Regions from separate parts of the Pseudaquabacterium inlustre genome, predicted to be linked through region 2. Evidence: predicted binding sites of a transcription regulator. Region 2 holds the regulator's gene; the other holds the start of a gene.

Region 1 (4,406 bases), on a different contig from region 2:
CGCGCCTTGGGGCCTGACGGTCAGGTGCAGACCCACTTCTGCGACCCGATCGGCCATGTGCAGGTCAGCGGCGACTATGTGGAAAGCTGGCAGCCGCACCCGATGACGGCCACCGCGCTGCAGCGCTCGCGCGAGATCGCCAAGGCCATCACCGACGACCTGGGCGTGGGCCTGGACGGACAGCCCTCCGGGCTGGGCCTGTTCGGCGTCGAGCTGTTCGTCAAGGGCGACATGGTGTGGTTCAGCGAGGTGAGCCCGCGCCCGCATGACACCGGCATGGTGACCATGATCACGCAGTGGCAGAACGAGTTCGAACTGCACGCCCGCGCCATCCTGGGCCTGCCGGTCGACGCCACGCTGAAGAGCCCCGGCGCCAGCGCCGTGATCTATGGCGGCGTCGAGGCGCAGGGCATCGTGTTCGACGGCGTGGCCGAGGCGATGCGGGTGCCCAACAGCGAGATCCGCCTGTTCGGCAAGCCCGAGAGCTTCACCAAGCGCCGCATGGGCGTGGCCCTGGTGCACGATGCCGATGTGGAGCGCGCACGCACCCAGGCCAAACTGGCTGCGTCGAAGGTCAAACCCCGCCAGGCCTGAAGCAACCCGCGTCACCCCCGCGACCCGCCGGGCCGCTGCGGCGCCTTCACAATCGGCGGCCATGCCTGCCGCCATCCACACCCGCGCCAGCGATCCGTTCGACGGCCTCACCGTGCTGGAGCGCGGCTGGCTGTCGTCGAACAACCTGCTGATCCACCCGGCGCGCGGCGAGGCCGGGGCGCTGCTGGTCGACGCCAGCCACGCCAACCACGCCGCGCAGACGCTGGCGCTGGTGCGCCAGGCGCTGGCGGCTGCGGGTGAGGCGCCGCTGGCCGGCATCGTCAACACCCACCTGCACTCCGACCATTGCGGCGGCAATGCCACGCTGCAGGCGGCTTTCGGCGCGCCGCTGCGCATCCCGCCCGGCCAGGCCGAGACGGTGCGCGCCTGGTTCGACAGCCGTCCGCCGGTGGGAGCCGATGGCGTGGGCCGCAGCTGGGACGGCACCGGCCAGCGCCTGATGCCCTTCTGCCACGATGGCGTGCTGACCCCTGGCGAGCCGCTGGTGGCCGGCGGGCGCGAATGGCAGGTGCTGCCCGCGCCGGGCCATGACCCCGACTCGGTGATGCTGTTCGACGCCGCGAGCGGTGTGCTCGTCTCGGCCGACGCGCTGTGGGAGCACGGATTCGGCGTGGTGTTTCCCGAGATCGAGGGCGAGCCCGGGTTCGACGACGTGGGCGCGGTGCTCGACCAGATCGCCGCGCTGCCGGTCAGGTGGGTGCTGCCGGGCCACGGCGCACCCTTCAGTGACGTGGCCGGTGCGCTGGGGCGGGCGCGCTCGCGGCTGGCCGGCTTCCAGGCCGATCCGTCGCGCCATGCCCGGCATGCGATGAAGGTGCTGTTGAAGTACCACCTGATGGAAGAACGCAGCCAGCCGGTCGAGGCCCTGCTCGACTGGGCCGAGGACACCCCGCTGCTGCGCGGCGCCTGGGCGCTGAACCCGCCGCGCGGCGTGCCCAGTGCCCGCGCTTGGCTGCGCGCGCTGCTGGAGGAACTGGCTGCGGCCGGCGCGCTGCGCGCCGACGGTGACACCGTGCACGACTGCTGACACGGCGCAGGCCCGCGGGCGGCGGATCAACCCGCATCCGGGCTCCAGTTCGGCGGCCGGATGCCGAAGACAAGGGCTGGTCGGGTGGCGCCCAGGCGCCGCCGTTTCGTTCCTCACGCACGCACGCCGTGCCCGCCTCCATGTCCGACAACACCCCGTCGCTGGCCGCCAAGGTGCTGCTGTTGGAGCACGATCCCTCGCACTACCGCGCATTGCTGGAGTTCTGCGACGGCATGGGGCTGATGCCGCTGCCCTGCACGCCGGCCGAAGCCCAGTCGACGCTGGCCATGCACAAGGACCTGGCCGGCGTGCTGCTGGCCGAAGATCTGCCCTGCGAGAGCGGCGATGCGCTCGCGCTGGCGCGCAGCATCCACGCGTTGCGCGCCGAGCTGCCGATCTTCCTGCGCCGCACCGGCAGCGCGCCGCTGTCCGACGCCGATGCCCAGGCGGTTCGCTACCCCTGGCCGACCGGCGAACTGGCGATGCTGCGCCAGCTGGTGCAGGGCAGCCTGTTCCGCCTGCATTACCCGCATGAACTGGTGCAGGGCGTGCTGGACCTGACGCGCGAGGCGCTGGCCGGCATGTTCCCCGGCGCCGAGGTCAGCCACGAGCCGCCGTACGCGGTGCACGACCGCATCATCTTCGGCCAGGTGTCGACGCTGATCCCGATCGAGAGCACCTGGTGCCGTGGTTACATGATGCTGCAGACCGAGGAGGCCGCCCTGCGCCAGGCGGTGATCCAGGGCCTGGGCATGGAAGGGGCCAGCACGGACCTGAGCTTCCGGGCCATGAACCAGCTGCTGGCCGAGACCACCAACCTGGTGTGGGGGGCGTTCAAGAACCGCTACATCCCGCCCGAGGCCTTTGCCAGCGAGCAGATCCAGGTGCCGATCGTCATCAACCACGAGCAGAAGTACATCTCCTTCGGCTCGAGCGACCCGCAGCTGTGCGTGCGCTGGCGCCTCAGCGATCCGCGCCGCGCCGGCATGCCGGCACTGACCATCGTGCAGCGCCTGATCTTCAACCTGCTGTGGTCGCCCGAGGGCTACGCCAGCTATGCCGCGAGCGCGGTGCCGCCGCAGGCCTCGGGCGCGCTGGAATTCTTCTGACCCGCCGTGGTCGACCGCCACATCGCCACCCCTGCCGCGCCGCCCCTGATCCTCGCGCGAGAAAAACCTGCCCATGGCCCATGTCCTGATCGTCGATGACTCCAGCGTCTCGCGCGACTTCGTCGCCGGCTACCTCAGCCGCAACGGTTTCGAGGTGGCCACGGCCAGCGATGGACGGGAGGGCTTGGCGCAGTTGCGCGACGACCCGTCGATCCGCCTGGTGGTCAGCGACGTGAACATGCCCAACATGGACGGCATCACCATGGCCGAGAAGATGCGCCAGGAGCTGTGCAACAAGCAGGTGCGCATCGTGATGCTGACCACCGAGAACAACACCAAGCTGCGCGAGCGCGGCAAGGCCGTGGGCGTGAACGGCTGGATCGTCAAGCCCTTCCGCGGCGAGCAGGTGCTGGGCTCGTTCCGCATGATCTGCGGGCTGAACTGAGGCGGGCTTCAAGCCCTCGGCCATGAAAAAGGGCGGCCTTGCGGCCGTCCTTGGCGTTTGTGGCCCGGCGCGCGCGGCGCCGGAGCCAACCGGACTTACTTCAGGCCGGCGGCGGCACGCAGCGCCTGGGCCTTGTCGGTGCGCTCCCAGGTGAACTCGGGCTCGTCGCGGCCGAAGTGGCCGTAGGCGGCGGTCTTCTGGTAGATCGGGCGCAGCAGGTCCAGCATCTGGATGATGCCCTTGGGGCGCAGGTCGAAGTGGGCCTCCACCAGCTTGGCGATCTCGTTGTCGGGGATCACGCCGGTGCCCTCGGTGTACACCGTGATGTTCATCGGCTTGGCCACGCCGATGGCATAGGCCACCTGCACCTGGCACTGCTTGGCCAGGCCCGCGGCCACCACGTTCTTGGCCACGTAGCGGGCGGCATAGGCGGCCGAGCGGTCTACCTTGGACGGGTCCTTGCCCGAGAACGCGCCACCGCCGTGCGGGCAGGCGCCGCCGTAGGTGTCGACGATGATCTTGCGGCCGGTCAGGCCGCAGTCGCCCTGCGGGCCGCCGATGACGAAGCGGCCGGTCGGGTTGACCAGGTAGCGCGTGTCCTTCAGCCACTCGGCCGGCAGCACCGGCTTGATGATTTCCTCGATCACGGCCTCGATGAAGCTGGCCTTCATCGTGGTCTGGGTCTCGCTCTGGTCGGGGCTGTGCTGCGTGGACAGCACCACGGTGTCGATGCTGTGCGGCTTGCCGTCCACGTAGCGCATCGTCACCTGGCTCTTGGCGTCGGGGCGCAGGAAGGGCAGGCGGCCGTCCTTGCGCAGCTGGGCCTGGCGCTCGACCAGGCGGTGCGCGTAGTGGATCGGCGCCGGCATCAGGCTGGGCGTCTCGTCGCAGGCGTAGCCGAACATCAGGCCCTGGTCACCGGCGCCGGTGTTCAGGTGGTCGTCCGAGGCGTGGTCGACGCCCTGGGCGATGTCGTTGCTCTGCTTGTCGTAGGCCACCAGCACCGCGCAGCCCTTGTAGTCGATGCCGTACTCGGTGTTGTCGTAGCCGATGCGCTTGATCGTGTCGCGCGCGACCTGGATGTAATCCACGTGCGCGTTGGTGGTGATCTCGCCGGCCAGGACCACCAGACCGGTGTTGGTCAGGGTCTCGGCGGCCACGCGGCTGCGCGGGTCTTGCGCGAAGATCGCGTCGAGGATCGCGTCGGAGA
Region 2 (4,406 bases):
CCCGGCCCGCGGCCTGCGCGCGGCCACGCCGGTGAACCTGTCGGGCCAGGACGAGACGCTGGCCGAGCTGCGCTCGGTGCGCAGCTTGATCGAAGAGCGTTTCGGCATGCTGGCCTTCATGGAGAAGCTGCAGCGCAACCCCAAGCAGGTGGCGCTGGCGCAGCGGCTCTTCGACACCGGCCTGTCGCCCGGCCTGGTGCGCAAGCTGGTGCAACAGCTGCCCGCCAACTTGCCCGACGACCTGGCCTGGGCCGCCGAGGTGCTGGAGCGCAACCTGGTCACCGACGAGGGCCAGCCGGCCATCGAGGACCACGAGGGCGTGCTGGCGCTGATCGGCCCCACCGGTGTGGGCAAGACCACCAGCACGGCCAAGATCGCCGCCGCCTTCGCCACCAAGTATGGTGCGCACAACCTGGGCCTGATCACGCTGGATGCCTACCGCGTGGCCGCCCACGAGCAGTTGCGCGCCTATGGCCGCATCCTGGGCGTGGCGGTGCACACCGCCCACGACCGCGCCTCGCTGGAAGACCTGCTGGAGCTGCTGCAGAGCAAGCGCCTGGTGCTGATCGACACGGCCGGCATGGCCCAGCGCGACACCCGCACCCGCGAACTGCTGGAGATGCTGTCGCACCCGGCCATCCGCAAGCTGCTGGTGCTCAATGCCGCGGCCCAGGGCGAGACCGTGGAGGACGTGATGGTCGGCTACGACGTGGCGCGCTGCCACGGCGTGGTGCTGTCCAAGCTCGACGAGGCCGTCAAGCTGGGCCCGGCACTGGATGCGCTGATCCGGCACAAGTCCCGCGTGGTGGGCGTGGCCAACGGCCAGCGCGTGCCCGAGGACTGGCACCGCCTGAGCGCCCAGGCCCTGGTGCAGCGCGCGCTGCGTCCCAGCGGCGGGGCCACCTGGCGCCTGGACGCCGACGACGTGAACCTGCTCTTCGCTGCCACGCCGGCGGCGCAGGGCGCGGCCGCCGCGCGCGGCACCGGCCTGCACGCCTGAGGCCCGATCCCCCGATCCCCCGAACCCCCCGCCCATCCGACCGCCGCCGTACCCCCGATGACCCAGCACGCCGCCACCGTCGCCCGCCCGCGCCGCCAGCCCGTCGACCAGGCCCATGGCCTGCGGCAGCTGTTCGCCGGCAGCCGCCAGCGCTTCGTGCCCCTGGTGCACAACCCGCATGTCGGCTTCGGCGGCGTGGTGATGGAGCGCCTGTGCACGGCCTTTGCCGGTGCCGGCCTGCGCACCCTGGTGGTCGATGCCGCCGACACCGCCAGCGCGCCGCACGAGCTGGCCGCGGTGGACCTGGCGGCCTGCATCGAACGCCTGTCGCCCAGCGTGGGCTACCTGGCCGCCCGCGGCCTGCCGATGCGCTACCTGGACCACCGCGCCAGCACCGCCGGCTTCCTGCAGGCGCTGTCGGTGGCCGCGCCGCAGGCCGACATCGTGCTGGTGCATGCCGGCGCGTCCGACCTGCGCCGGCTGTTCAGCGGCCGGGCGCCGCGCCCGGTGCTGATGGCCGGCTTGCGCCCCGACAGCCTGACCGAGGCCTATGCGGCGATGAAACTGCTGGGCCAGCGCCTGGGCCCGCTGACCTACGACACCGTGGTGGTGGGCGACATGTCCGCCCGCCGCGCGCGCCAGACCGCCGAACGCCTGGCGCAGTGCGCCGACCACTTCCTGGGCGCCGCCATCGGCTGCTGGGCGGTGGTCGACCCCACCGCGCCGGCGCGCGCCGCCGTCAGCGACGACCTGCACTTCCTGGCCCAGGCGCAGCTGCCCCAGGAGCGCCCCTCGGGCGCCGACCTGGGCGATGCCGGCGCCAGCCACGCCTACCTGCATGCCGCTGCGATGCCTGCATCGCAGCCCGGCCGATTGAACTGAATGACCGTACCGTCCCCCCGGAGCCTCGCCATGTACACCGAAAAGGGCCGACTCGACGCGAACGCGCTGCTCAAGCAGTACAGCCCGCTGGTCAGACGGCTGGCGCACCAGATGATCGCCAAGCTGCCGGCCAACGTGGAGCTGGACGACCTCATCCAGGTGGGCATGATCGGGCTGTCCGACGCGCTGTCGCGCTTCGACGCCAGCATGGGCGTGCAGTTCGAGACCTTCGCCACCCAGCGCATCCGCGGCGCCATGCTCGACGAGTTGCGCGGCAGCGACTGGATGAGCCGTGGCGAACGCCGCCAACAGCGCAGCATCGAGGCCGCGGTGCACAAGCTCGAGCAGCGCCTGGGCCGCGCGCCCAGCGAGAGCGAGATCGCCAAGGAAATGGAGATGTCGCTCAGCGAGTACCAGGAACTGCTGGGCAAGGTGCGTGGCACCCAGCTGGTCTACCTGGAGGACATGACCGGCGAGGACGGCGACGACGACTACCTCGACCGCCATGTGGCCGACGAGGAAGCCAATCCGCTGGCCCTGCTGGAAGACCGCCGCATGCGCGAGGCGCTGGTCGAGGCCATCAAGAACCTGCCCGAGCGCGAGCAGTACGTGATGAGCATGTACTACGAGCACGACATGAATCTCAAGGAGATCGCTGCCGTGCTGAAGGTGACCGAGAGCCGGGTGTGCCAGCTGCACAGCCAGAGCATCGCGCGCCTGCGCTCGCGCCTGCGCACCTGGTGATGAGGATGGCGGCGCCTTGCCGCCCGTCTCAGCGAGCCAGCAGCGGCGCCAGTGCTGCCAGCGCCGATCCCACCCGCGCCGCGCCCAGGCCCTGCACACCGTGCCAGGGCAGGGCGTGGCGCGTCAGCATGTCGCGCAGGCGCGTGTCCACCTGCGCCCGCACGGCCGGGCCATCGCGCAGCGGATCGGGCTGCCACGCGAGGTCCGGCGCGGTCAGCAGCGTGGCGTCGCAGCGCCGGTGCAGGGCCACGGCCAGCGTGTCCAGCCCGTCGTCACCGAAGAACTGCTGGCTGTAGACCGCCGTCATCAGCGCCGTGGTGTCGGCAATCACCAGGTCGTGCGTGGCCGCCGCGGCGTCGATGCGCGCATGTTGCGCGCGTGCGATGTCGGCCTGCTCGTCGGCCCGGGGCGTGCGGCCCTCGGCCTCGCACCAGTGGCGCAGCCACTCGCTCACCCAGGTGCAGCGCAGGCCGGTGGCCGCCGCCAGCTGCGACGCCAGGGCCTGGGCCAGCGCGGTCTTGCCGGTGCTCTCGGCACCCAGGATGCCGATCACCCGGGCCGGGCGCGGCGTGGTGCCGCCGCTCATGGGCGGGCCGTGCTGGCCGGTGCGGCGGCTGGCGCGCGCGCCAGCGCCGCCCAGGCCTTCCAGCCCCACAGCGCCATGGCGGTGAACAGCGCGTACAGGCCCACGGTGAGCCACAGGCCCTTCACCGCGAACAGGCCGATGCTGACCAGGTTCACGATCACCCAGGCCGGCCAGTTCTCCAGCCACTTGCGGGCCAGCAGCCAGGTGCCGGCCAGGCTGCCCACGGTGGGCAGCGCATCGAGCCAGGGCACGTCGGAATCGGTGGCGTGCGACAGCAGCAGCGCCAGCAGCGGCCAGGCGGCCAGCGTGGCCAGCGCCACCTTCAGCAGGCCGCCGCGGCCCAGGCGGCGCACCGCCAGCGGCGCGCCGTCGTCACCGGTGCCACGCAGCCACTGCCACCAGCCCCACAGCGCCGCGGCGATGAACACGCCCTGCAGCGCGGCCTCGCCGTACAGCTTGCTGTGCGCGAACAGCCAGGCGTAGAGCGCCGAGCTGGCGATGGCCAGCGGCCAGCCCAGCGGGTTGACGCGCGCATTGCACACCACCATCCACACCGACAGCACGCAGGCCGCCAGCTCCAGCCCGGTGATCGGGCTGCCGCCGGGGGCGGCCAGGGGCTGCAGCAGGGCGTCGGACAGCGCGGCGAGCAGGCTGTTCAACGCTTGGCGAGGTATTGCACGAACACCTCGTCGGGCTTGACCATGCCCAGCTCGCTGCGCGCGCGCTCTTCCACCATCTCCAGGCCCTGGCGCAGGTCGTCCACCTCGGCCAGCAGGCGCTCGTTGGTGCGCTGGCGTTCGGCATTGGCGCGCAGCTTGCCGTCCAGCTCGCGCTGCTTGGCGGCCACGTGGCGCAGCCCGCCGTCACCCAGCCACAGGCTGTACTGCACCACGGCCAGCAGGGCCACGAGCGCCAGGGTGACGAAGCGCATGGCGGGCCGCCTCTCGTCGTCGCGGTGGGTGCGCGGCTGCGCCGGTCAGCGCAGGTTGTAGAACGCGGCGCGGCCGGGGTACACGGCCACTTCGCCGAGGTCTTCCTCGATGCGCAGCAGCTGGTTGTACTTGGCCATGCGGTCCGAGCGGCTGAGCGAGCCGGTCTTGATCTGGCCGGCGTTCAGGCCCACGGCGATGTCGCTGATGGTGGAGTCTTCGGTTTCGCCCGAGCGGTGGCTGATCACGGCGGTGTAGCCGGCGC

The links. Region 2 encodes FliA, which starts transcription of late flagellar genes. Its sites were predicted from a motif close to CTAAAGTTTNNNNNNNNNNNGCCGNTA; they were not measured.
Region 1: the regulator FliA is predicted to act here: its motif matches at 1,685-1,711, upstream of AACH10_RS13040 (chemotaxis protein CheX).

Annotation. Positions count from the first base shown of each region.
Region 1 covers NZ_JBBUTH010000007.1:330,626-335,031, reverse strand. The annotation lists gene purT (formate-dependent phosphoribosylglycinamide formyltransferase) at 1-594, shown strand, start outside; gene AACH10_RS13045 (MBL fold metallo-hydrolase) at 656-1,642, shown strand; gene AACH10_RS13040 (chemotaxis protein CheX) at 1,783-2,751, shown strand; gene AACH10_RS13035 (response regulator) at 2,825-3,196, shown strand; gene metK (methionine adenosyltransferase) at 3,292-4,406, opposite strand, start outside.
Region 2 covers NZ_JBBUTH010000001.1:301,619-306,024, reverse strand. The annotation lists gene flhF (flagellar biosynthesis GTPase FlhF) at 1-1,000, shown strand, start outside; gene AACH10_RS01465 (MinD/ParA family ATP-binding protein) at 1,058-1,882, shown strand; gene AACH10_RS01460 (RNA polymerase sigma factor FliA) at 1,913-2,626, shown strand; gene AACH10_RS01455 (AAA family ATPase) at 2,655-3,212, opposite strand; gene pnuC (nicotinamide riboside transporter PnuC) at 3,209-3,871, opposite strand; gene ftsB (cell division protein FtsB) at 3,868-4,143, opposite strand; gene eno (phosphopyruvate hydratase) at 4,189-4,406, opposite strand, start outside.